Variovorax paradoxus B4: one gene and its partners. The protein of the gene in region 1 interacts with the protein of each later gene in a pairwise test. Links are inferred from orthologs where the notes say so. Each region holds a gene or a part of one and is shown on either strand. Other genes may lie near its edges. The genes, in order: VAPA_RS12840, VAPA_RS12305 and glnK.

Region 1 (3,266 bases):
CCCGGGCGCCCACCTGGGCGACGTGGGCCACGCGATCCAGAAATTCGCCGAAGGCCAGGGCTTTTCGGTGGTGCGCGAATTCTGCGGCCACGGCGTGGGCCAGCGGTTCCACGAAGAACCCCAAGTGCTGCACTACGGCCGACCGGGCACGCTGGAAGAACTCAAGCCCGGCATGATCTTCACCATCGAGCCGATGATCAACGCCGGCAAGCGCGAGGTGAAGGAAGACTTCAAGGGCGGCCAGTACGACGGCTGGACCATCGTCACCCGCGACCGTTCGCTGTCGGCGCAATGGGAACACACGGTGCTGGTCACCGAAACGGGCTACGAGGTGCTCACGCTGTCGGAAGGCAGCCCACCCCTGCCCTCGTTCGTCACCTCCACGAAAACGTGAGCCGCGCGAGCGGCGCACGGCCGAGGACACAGCCGTGATCGAACCAGCCAAGATCGATGTCGCCACGCTGCGCGAAGCCTATCGCGCCAGGAAGCTGGCGCTGTTCGACACCCTGCGCTTTGCCCGCGCGCCCACGCGTAGCGTACACACGGTGCTGCGGCAGCTGTCGGCCCTGGCCGACCAGACGCTGTGCGCGCTCTGGCGGGAAGCCGATTTCGGCGACTCGCTCGCGCTGGTGGCCGTGGGCGGCTTCGGCCGCGGCGAACTGTTCCCCTACTCCGACGTCGACGTGCTGCTGCTGCTGCCGCCCGAGGGCGAGGCCGGCGCGGTCGATCCGGCCCGCATCGAGGCCTTCATCGGCCACTGCTGGGACGCGGGGCTCGAGATCGGCTCCAGCGTGCGCACCGTCGACGAGTGCCTGGCCGAAGCCGAGAAGGACGTCACGGTCCAGACCTCGCTGCTCGAGTCGCGGCTGATCACGGGCGACAAGAAGCTCTTCGTGGCGTTCCGCAGGCGCTTCGCACGGGCCATCGATCCGCAGGCCTTCTTCGTGGCCAAGTCGCAGGAAATGCGCCATCGCCACCAGAAATTCGACAACACGCCCTATGCGCTCGAGCCCAACTGCAAGGAATCGCCGGGCGGCCTGCGCGACCTGCAGACCATCCTCTGGATGACCAAGGCCGCCGGCTTCGGTGGCCGGTGGGACGACCTCGCCAAGAACGGCCTGGCCACCTCGTTCGAGGCACAGCAGATCAAGCGCAACGAAGCGCTGCTCTCGCTGATCCGTGCGCGCCTGCATGTGATTGCCAACCGGCGCGAGGACCGCCTGGTGTTCGACCTGCAGACCGCCGTGGCCGCGAGCTTCGGCTACGAAGGCGAATCGCAGCGCAAGTCCAGCGAGGCGTTGATGCGGCGCTACTACTGGGCGGCCAAGGCGGTGTCGCAGCTCAACCAGATCCTGCTGCTGAACATCGCGGAGCGGCTGCAGCCGGTGGACGAGCAGCACACGCCGATCAACGAGCGCTTCTACGAGCGCGCCGGCCTGATCGAGATTGCGAGCGACGACCTCTACGAGCGCGAGCCGCACGCCATTCTCGAGACCTTTCTTCTCTACCAGAAGACCATCGGCGTGAAAGGCCTGTCGGCACGCACGCTGCGCGCGCTCTACAACGCGCGCCACGTGATGGACAGCAAGTTCCGCAACGACCCGGTCAACCACCAGACCTTCATGCGCATCCTGCTGCAGCCCTACGGCATCACGCATGCGTTCCGGCTCATGAACCAGACCTCGGTGCTGGGGCGCTACCTGCGGGTGTTCCGCAGCATCGTGGGGCAGATGCAGCACGACCTGTTCCATGTGTACACGGTGGACCAGCACATCCTGATGGTGCTGCGCAACGTGCGGCGCTTCTTCATTGCCGAGCATGCGCACGAATACCCGTTCTGCTCGCAACTCGCGGCGGGCTGGGACAAGCCATGGATCCTTTACGTGGCGGCGCTGTTCCACGACATCGCCAAGGGACGCGGCGGCGACCATTCCACGCTCGGCGCACGCGACGTGCAGCGTTTCTGCAAGCAGCACGGCATCGCGCGCGAAGATTCCAGGCTGATCGAATTCCTGGTTGCAGAGCACCTGGTGATGAGCCAGGTCGCGCAGAAGCAGGACCTGAGCGACCCCGAGGTGATCGGCGCCTTCGCCAAGCGCGTGGGCAACGAGCGCTATCTGACCGCGCTCTATCTGTTGACGGTGGCCGACATCCGCGGCACCTCGCCGCGCGTGTGGAATGCCTGGAAGGGCAAGCTGCTCGAAGACCTGTACCGCTTCACCCTGCGCGCGCTCGGCGGCCGCATGCCCGACCCCGACGCCGAGGTGGAATCGCGCAAGCGCGAGGCGCTGGTGCAGCTTGCGCTGCACGCCCAGCGCTTCGAGGCCCACAAGGCCCTGTGGGCCACGCTCGACGTCGGCTACTTCATGCGCCACGATGCCGCCGAGATCGCCTGGCATGCCAAGCAGCTCTCGCGCTTCGTGCCACCGCCCAATGTGCCCGTGGACCCCAAGGCGCCGCCGATCGTGCGGGCGCATCTTTCGCCTGTCGGCGAAGGCCTGCAGGTGGTGGTCTACACGCCCGACCAGCCCGACCTGTTCGCGCGCATCTGCGGCTACTTCGACCAGTCCTCGTTCAGCATCCTTGACGCGAAAGTACACACCACGAGCAACGGCTACGCGCTCGACACGTTTCAGGTGGTGACCACCTTCCTGCCCGACCACTACCGCGATCTCATCAGCATGGTGGAGTCGGGCCTGGCGCAGACGCTGACCGAAGCCGGCCCCCTGCCCCCACCCAGCGTGGGCCGCGTGTCGCGGCGCGTGCGCAGCTTTCCGATCAAGCCGCGCATCAGCCTGCTGCCCGACGACAAGGCGCAGCGCTGGCTGCTCAACATCTCGGCCAGCGACCGCGCCGGGCTGCTTTATTCGGTGGCGCGCGTGCTCGCACGGCATCACCTGAACCTGCAGCTCGCCAAGGTCACGACCCTGGGCGAGCGGGTGGAAGACACCTTCCTGATCAGCGGGCCGGAACTGCAGGGCCAGAAGACGCAACTGGCCATCGAGACCGAGCTGATGGAAGCGCTGGCGTCCTGAGCCGCTTTCCGCTTGTTTCATCCGCGGGTGCATCCTGCGGCATGATGGTGCCGACTTGATTCAACTCGAACGGCAACCCTCGACATGAGCCAGAAAACCAATCCCCTCGCGGGCCAGCCCGCACCGCTGGACCTGCTCGTCAACGTCCCGCGCCTCGTTTCGGCCTACTACGCGGGCCAGCCCGATCCCTCGGTGCCTTCGCAGCGCGTGGCCTTCGGAACCTCGGGCCAC
Region 2 (3,151 bases), 110 kb from region 1 along the record:
CCTGCGAAGCCGCTCGGTGGCGGTGCAGATGCGCTACAACGCCGCCAGCGTCATCAAGGAAGGCCGCATCCTCGAAACCTACGCCAAGCGCGAACTGCCGAACTACCAGGTGTTCGACGAGCGCCGCTACTTCACGCCGGGGCAGGGCACCTGCGTGTTCGAGGCCGGCGGCGTCTCGGTGGGTGTGCTGATCTGCGAAGACGCCTGGTTCGACGAGCCAGCCGAACTGGCTCGAGCGGCGGGCGCCGAGGTGCTGGCCGTCATCAACGCCTCGCCGTATCACGTCGGCAAGGAGGGCGAGCGCGTGGCGCGGATGGCCGACCGCGCCCGCGCCGTGGGCCTGCCGCTGGTCTACGCGCACCTGGTGGGCGGGCAAGACGAAGTGGTCTTCGACGGCGCATCCTTTGCGCTGCAGGCTGACGGCGCCCCCGCCATGCAGGCCGAGAGTTTCAAGGAGGGGCTGGTTTTCATGCAACTGAAGCGCTCGCCGCAGGGCATCGGTGTCGTGGCGGAACCTTCGGCCATCGCCGTGCCGCGCGAAGCGGAAGCCCAGCTGTGGGATGCACTGGTACTGGGCGTGCGCGACTACATCGGCAAGAACGGCTTTCCCGGCGCCATCCTGGGGCTCTCCGGGGGCATCGATTCGGCGTTGGTGCTTGCCATCGCGGTCGATGCACTCGGCAAGGACAAGGTGCGCGCCGTCATGATGCCTTCGCCCTATACCGCCGACATCAGCTGGATCGACGCGCGCGAGATGGCAAGCCGCCTGGGCGTGCGCTACGACGAGATCTCGATCAAGCACACCTTCGAATCGTTCAAGGGTGCGCTGGCCGGGGAGTTCAAGGGCCTGCCCGAGGATACGGCCGAGGAAAACATCCAGGCCCGCATCCGCGGCACGCTGCTGATGGCGCTGTCGAACAAGTTCGGCTCGATCGTTCTCACCACCGGCAACAAGAGCGAGATGGCCACCGGCTACTGCACGCTCTATGGCGACATGGCGGGCGGCTTCGCGGTGATCAAGGACCTGCTGAAGACCACCGTGTTCGCGCTGGCCCGCTGGCGCAATGCCCATGACCCGTACGGCACTGGTGCCTCGCCGATTCCCGAGCGCATCATTACGCGGCCCCCGAGTGCCGAACTGCGGCCCGACCAGACCGACCAGGACAGCCTGCCGCCCTACGACGTCCTCGACGGAATCCTGGCACGCTACATGCAGGACGACGAGGGCATCGACGAGATCATTGCCGCCGGCTACGAGCGTGCGGTGGTCGAGCGGGTTGCGCGGCTCATCAAGATCAACGAATACAAACGGCGCCAGGCGCCTGTGGGCATTCGGGTGACCCATCGAAGCTTCGGCAAGGATTGGCGTTACCCTATCACCAGCAAGTTCAACGAAACCGCCGGAGCGCAAAAACCATGAAGCAGATCACCGCCATCGTCAAACCCTTCAAGCTCGAGGACGTACGCGAAGCCCTGGCTGAAGTGGGCGTTACCGGTCTCACAGTGACCGAGGTCAAGGGCTTCGGGCGCCAGAAGGGGCACACCGAGCTCTACCGTGGTGCGGAATACGTGGTCGACTTCCTGCCCAAGATGAAGGTCGAAGTGGTCGTGAATGAAGGCGACGTGGAGCGCTGCATCGAAGCCATCGTCAATTCCGCACGCACCGGCAAGATCGGCGACGGAAAGATCTTCGTCACCGGCGTGGAACGCATCGTGCGCATCCGCACCGGCGAGGAAAACGAAAACGCCGTTTGAAGGGGCTCGCCCCCAGGCTGCACGCTACAGGTTTTCGGCCAGGCGGTCGGCGCGCGGGTGCAGGGGAACTTCGGCGCGCAGCGCGCTGAGCAGTTCGGTGGGGTTGGTGCCGGTGCGGATCAGGTTCATCTGCCAATCGCCCATGAAGCCCTCGCGCACGCTGTGCGCCAGGAAGCCCAGCAGGCCGTCGTAGTAGCCGGCGGTATTGAGAATGCCGGTGGGCTTGTCGTGGTAGCCGAGCTGGCGCCAGGTCCAGATCTCGAACAATTCCTCGAAGGTGCCGATGCCGCCCGGCAGCGCGACGAAGGCGTCGGCGCGCTCGCCCATCATGGCCTTGCGTTCGTGCATGGTGTCGACCACGTGGAGCTCGTCGCACAGGGGATTGGCCAGTTCCCGGTCGACCAGCGCCTTGGGAATGATGCCGACCACCCGGCCGCCGGCGTTGCGGGTGGCTTCGGCCACCGTGCCCATCAGGCCGGTGCGTCCGCCACCGTAGACCAATTGGCCGCGGTGCTGGCCGATCCACTGGCCGACCGCTTCCGCGGCCTTGGAGAATTCAACTCGCTCGCCGGGTCGCGAGCCGCAATACACACAGATCGAAAATTCAGGATTCATGCCGCCATCATGCCTCGTGCGGCGGGCGTCTTCATGACGCGAAGTGCTGCCACAGCGCCGCCAGCCAGATGCCCCCGCAAAGGGTGAGCGACAGCAGCACGGCGGCGCTTCCCATGTCCTTGGCGCGCTTGGAGAGGTCGTGCCATTCGGGGCCGATGCGGTCGATGGCGGCTTCGACCGCGGTGTTGAGCAGCTCGACGATCATCACGAGGATGGCGCTGCCGGCGAGCAGGGCCACCTCGATCCAGCTGCGGCCGAGCCAGAAGGCAGCCGGAATCATCACGATGGCCATGATGGCTTCCTGGCGAAAGGCCGGCTCGCTCCAGCCTGCCCGAAGGCCGTGCAGCGAGATCAGGGTTGCATGCCACACGCGCTCCAGGCCCTTGCGGGCCTTTTGCGGGTTCACGGCGGGGTCGGGAAGCTTGGGCAAGGCACTCATCGGCGGCTCATCGGCTTGGAGGTTATGAGCCGCGTACCGGCCCAGGCGTCGTGCCAGAACTGGCGCTCGGGGTGAAAGCGCGCCAGCAATGCCCAGACGGCAACCCATCCGAAGATCAGCACCGTGGATTCTCCACCCGAAAGCTTGAAAGGTGCGATGGCGGCCAGCGGCGGCAGGAACCAGATCCAGCTGAGCAGGTAGCGCGCCAGCGCCCGGCCCTGGGTGAGGGGGCGCCCTTGCGCATCGACGATGCGGATGTTCCAGGTTTTCATGGCCAGCGTCTGTCCCCGGGTCCAGAACCAGACGAAATAGACGCCGAACACCACGAACAGGAAGGCCTGG
Region 3 (3,119 bases), 2.5 Mb from region 1 along the record:
TTCATGTCCCGCAAGGAGCGCAGGCTGTATCTGCCCGCTGGCCGCGAGGATGCCGAGCGCGATTGGCAGGGCGAAGCGGCCGGAGTCCTTGGGCAGGTCGGCCGGCGCCAGGTTGACGACGATGCTTGTTGTTCGGAAACTCCAGGCCGGCGTTCTGGATGGCCGAGCGCACCCTTTCGCGTGCCTCCCTGACCTCGGTTTCCGCCAGCCCGACGAGCGTGAAGCTCGGCAGGCCGTTCGCCAGATGCACCTCGACCGTGACACTGGCCGCTTCCAGCCCAAGCAAAGCACGGCTTTGCACCAAAGACAGGCTCATTTCTCTCTCCCTCCCCATTGTGGTGCGCCCGTTTTTGGTCGGGCTCATGCACCGCGATGCCCCATGGGGTACCGCAACTGAACACGCTTGTAACTATTTCGCCTGGGTTGCCGGTGCGGGAGCGGCCGCCGTGCCGCAGGGCAAAACGTGCACTTTGGCACGCTCCCTGCTATGAGATGGTGTCCCCCAACAATCCAACCAACTCCGAGGAGTCTCGATGATGCACCGTAAATTCGCCCAGGCAATGGCCGTGGTCGCCCTTGCCGCCCTGCCGATGCTTGCGAGCGCACAGCTCACGGGGAATGTGGCACTGACGAGCAACTACAAGTTCCGCGGCCAGGACCAGGACATGATCGGGAAGAACGACTACGCCAAGACCAAGGGCTTCAAGCCCGCCATCCAGGGCGGCTTCGACTATGCCTTCGGCGAGAGCGGCTTCTACGTGGGCAACTGGAACTCCAGCGTCAACTGGCTGCAGGGCAACAGCATCGAGAGCGACCTCTACGGCGGCTACAAGTTCAAGGCCGGCCCCTTCGACCTGGACGTGGGCGCACTCACCTACATCTACCCGGGCAACTCCATCGGCAACACCACCGAGCTGTACGGCGCCGGCACCTGGGCCGACGAGGCGATCGGCTCGTTCACCCTGAAGTACTCGCACACGGTCTCCAAGGACTACTTCGGCTATGCCGGCTACAAGTCGGGCTCGGGCCTGAAGGGCCGCAACACCGGCTACCTGAACCTGGCCTACAGCAAGGAAATCGTGCCCAAGCTCACGCTGAAGGCCGCCGTGGGCTACACCCACATGTCCAGCGACATCCGCAGCCTGGGCTACAAGAGCTACGTGGACTACAACGTGGGCGTGTCGTACGACTTCGGCAACGGCCTGGCACTGGCCGGCTCGGTGCAGGGCGCCAACAAGAAGAGCTCGTACCTCGCGCTGAGCAACCCGGGCTACGACTTCGGCTTCGGCCCCATCGGCGAGCAGTATTACTCGCCCAACAAGGCGCGTTTCATCGTTACGCTCAGCAAGACGCTGTAAACACAAGAACAAGGTGCGGCCCAAGCTGCCGCACCATTCATTCCATCCAAGAAGGAGAAAGTCATGAAGCTGGTCACAGCCATCATCAAACCGTTCAAGCTCGACGAGGTGCGCGAAGCCCTCTCGGCCATCGGCGTGCAGGGCATCACGGTCACGGAGGTCAAGGGCTTCGGCCGCCAGAAGGGCCACACCGAGCTGTACCGCGGCGCGGAGTACGTGGTCGACTTCCTGCCCAAGGTCAAGATCGAAGCGGCGGTTTCCGACGACCTCGTCGACCGCGTGATCGAAGCCGTCGAAGGCGCAGCGCGCACCGGCAAGATCGGCGATGGAAAGATTTTTGTCTACAACCTCGAGCAGGTCGTTCGCATCCGCACCGGCGAAACCGGTCGCGAAGCCCTCTGATCCAGCCCGGAAAAAAACAACCATGAAAAAACTGCTTGTTTCTCTCGCGCTCGGTCTGAGCCTGCTCACTGCAGGCACGGCGAGCTTCGCCCAGGCGCCTGCTGCCACGGCCGAGACGCCGGCGGCGTCCGCGCCCGCAGCCGCCGCGCCGGCACCCGCGGCCGCCCCGGCTGCCGCCGCTGCCGAAGCAGCGCCCGCCGCGGCTCCTGCCGCTCCTTCCTTCAACAAGGGTGACACCAGCTGGATGATGCTGTCCACGCTGCTCGTCATCATGATGACCATCCCTGGCCTGGCGCTGTTCTACGGCGGCCTGGTGCGCAGCAAGAACATGCTGTCGGTGCTGATGCAGGTGATGGTCACCTTCTCGATGATCGTGGTGCTGTGGCTCATCTACGGCTACAGCATCGCGTTCACCGAGGGGAACGCCTTCTTCGGCGGATTCGACCGGCTCTTCATGAAGGGGATCTTCGATCCGGCCACCGGCGTGTTCGCGCCCGGCGCCACCTTCAGCAAGGGCGTCTACATCCCCGAGCTGCTGTTCGCCGCCTTCCAGGCCACCTTCGCCGGCATCACCTGCTGCCTGATCGTGGGCGCCTTCGCGGAGCGTGCCAAGTTCTCGGCCGTGCTGCTGTTCATGGTGATCTGGTTCACCTTCAGCTATGCACCGCTGGCACACATGGTCTGGTTCTGGATGGGCCCGGACGCCTACACCGCCGCCAACGTGGTGGACGCACAGAACGCCAAGGCCGGCCTGATCTGGCAGTGGGGCGCGCTCGACTTCGCAGGCGGCACCGTGGTGCACATCAACGCCGCCGTTGCGGGTCTGGTGGGCGCCTACGTGATCGGCAAGCGCGTCGGCTACGGCAAGGAATCCTTCACGCCGCACTCGCTCACGCTCACCATGGTTGGCGCCTCGCTGCTGTGGGTCGGCTGGTTCGGCTTCAACGCAGGCTCGGCCCTCGAAGCCGGCACCAGCGCTGTGCTCGCCTTCATGAACACCTTCTCGGCCACCGCCGCCGCCGTGCTCGCATGGTGCATCGGTGAAGCGCTGATGCGCGGCAAGGCCTCGATGCTGGGTGCCGCCTCGGGCGCCGTGGCAGGCCTCGTGGCCATCACGCCGGCCGCCGGCAACGTCGGCCTGATGGGCGCCATCGTGATCGGCTTCATCGCCGGCTTCGCCTGCCTCTGGGGTGTCAACGGCCTCAAGAAGATGCTCGGCGCGGACGACTCGCTCGACGTGTTCGGCGTGCACGGTGTCGGCGGTATCGTCGGCGCGCTGCTCACCGGCGTGTTCAACACCCAGGCACTCGGCGGCCCCGGCCTCGTGGGCGACTGGGTCACGGCCAGCGTGGTGTCCAA

The links.
Region 2: the proteins of VAPA_RS12840 (region 1) and VAPA_RS12305 interact in binary tests that used the Escherichia coli proteins (3 or more experiments, as listed by UniProt). The link is inferred for Variovorax paradoxus B4 from one-to-one orthologs.
Region 3: the proteins of VAPA_RS12840 (region 1) and glnK interact in binary tests that used the Escherichia coli proteins (3 or more experiments, as listed by UniProt). The link is inferred for Variovorax paradoxus B4 from one-to-one orthologs.

The regions. Positions count from the first base shown.
Region 1 is NC_022247.1:2,764,547-2,767,812, reverse strand. What follows is about bases 122-3,235. They hold VAPA_RS12840 ([protein-PII] uridylyltransferase), read left to right. Parts: upstream 122-428; coding sequence 429-3,035; downstream 3,036-3,235. Other genes in these bases: pgm (phosphoglucomutase (alpha-D-glucose-1,6-bisphosphate-dependent)), read left to right, coding at 3,120-3,235; map (type I methionyl aminopeptidase), read left to right, coding at 122-394. Outside these bases: more of map, read left to right, coding at 1-121; more of pgm, read left to right, coding at 3,236-3,266.
Region 2 is NC_022247.1:2,658,036-2,661,186, forward strand. Bases 87-3,085 are described here. They hold VAPA_RS12305 (P-II family nitrogen regulator), read left to right. Parts: upstream 87-1,416; coding sequence 1,417-1,755; downstream 1,756-3,085. Other genes in these bases: VAPA_RS12300 (NAD+ synthase), read left to right, coding at 87-1,420; VAPA_RS12310 (LOG family protein), read right to left, coding at 1,780-2,370; VAPA_RS12315 (diacylglycerol kinase), read right to left, coding at 2,402-2,809; VAPA_RS12320 (RDD family protein), read right to left, coding at 2,806-3,085. Outside these bases: more of VAPA_RS12300, read left to right, coding at 1-86; more of VAPA_RS12320, read right to left, coding at 3,086-3,151. UniProt on the Escherichia coli protein: P-II indirectly controls the transcription of the glutamine synthetase gene (glnA). P-II prevents NR-II-catalyzed conversion of NR-I to NR-I-phosphate, the transcriptional activator of GlnA. When P-II is uridylylated to P-II-UMP, these events are reversed.
Region 3 is NC_022247.1:294,682-297,800, forward strand. The notes cover bases 124-3,090. They hold glnK (P-II family nitrogen regulator), read left to right. Parts: upstream 124-1,421; coding sequence 1,422-1,760; downstream 1,761-3,090. Other genes in these bases: VAPA_RS01355 (TorF family putative porin), read left to right, coding at 534-1,358; VAPA_RS01365 (ammonium transporter), read left to right, coding at 1,783-3,090. Outside these bases: more of VAPA_RS01365, read left to right, coding at 3,091-3,119. UniProt on the Escherichia coli protein: Involved in the regulation of nitrogen metabolism. Regulates the activity of its targets by protein-protein interaction in response to the nitrogen status of the cell.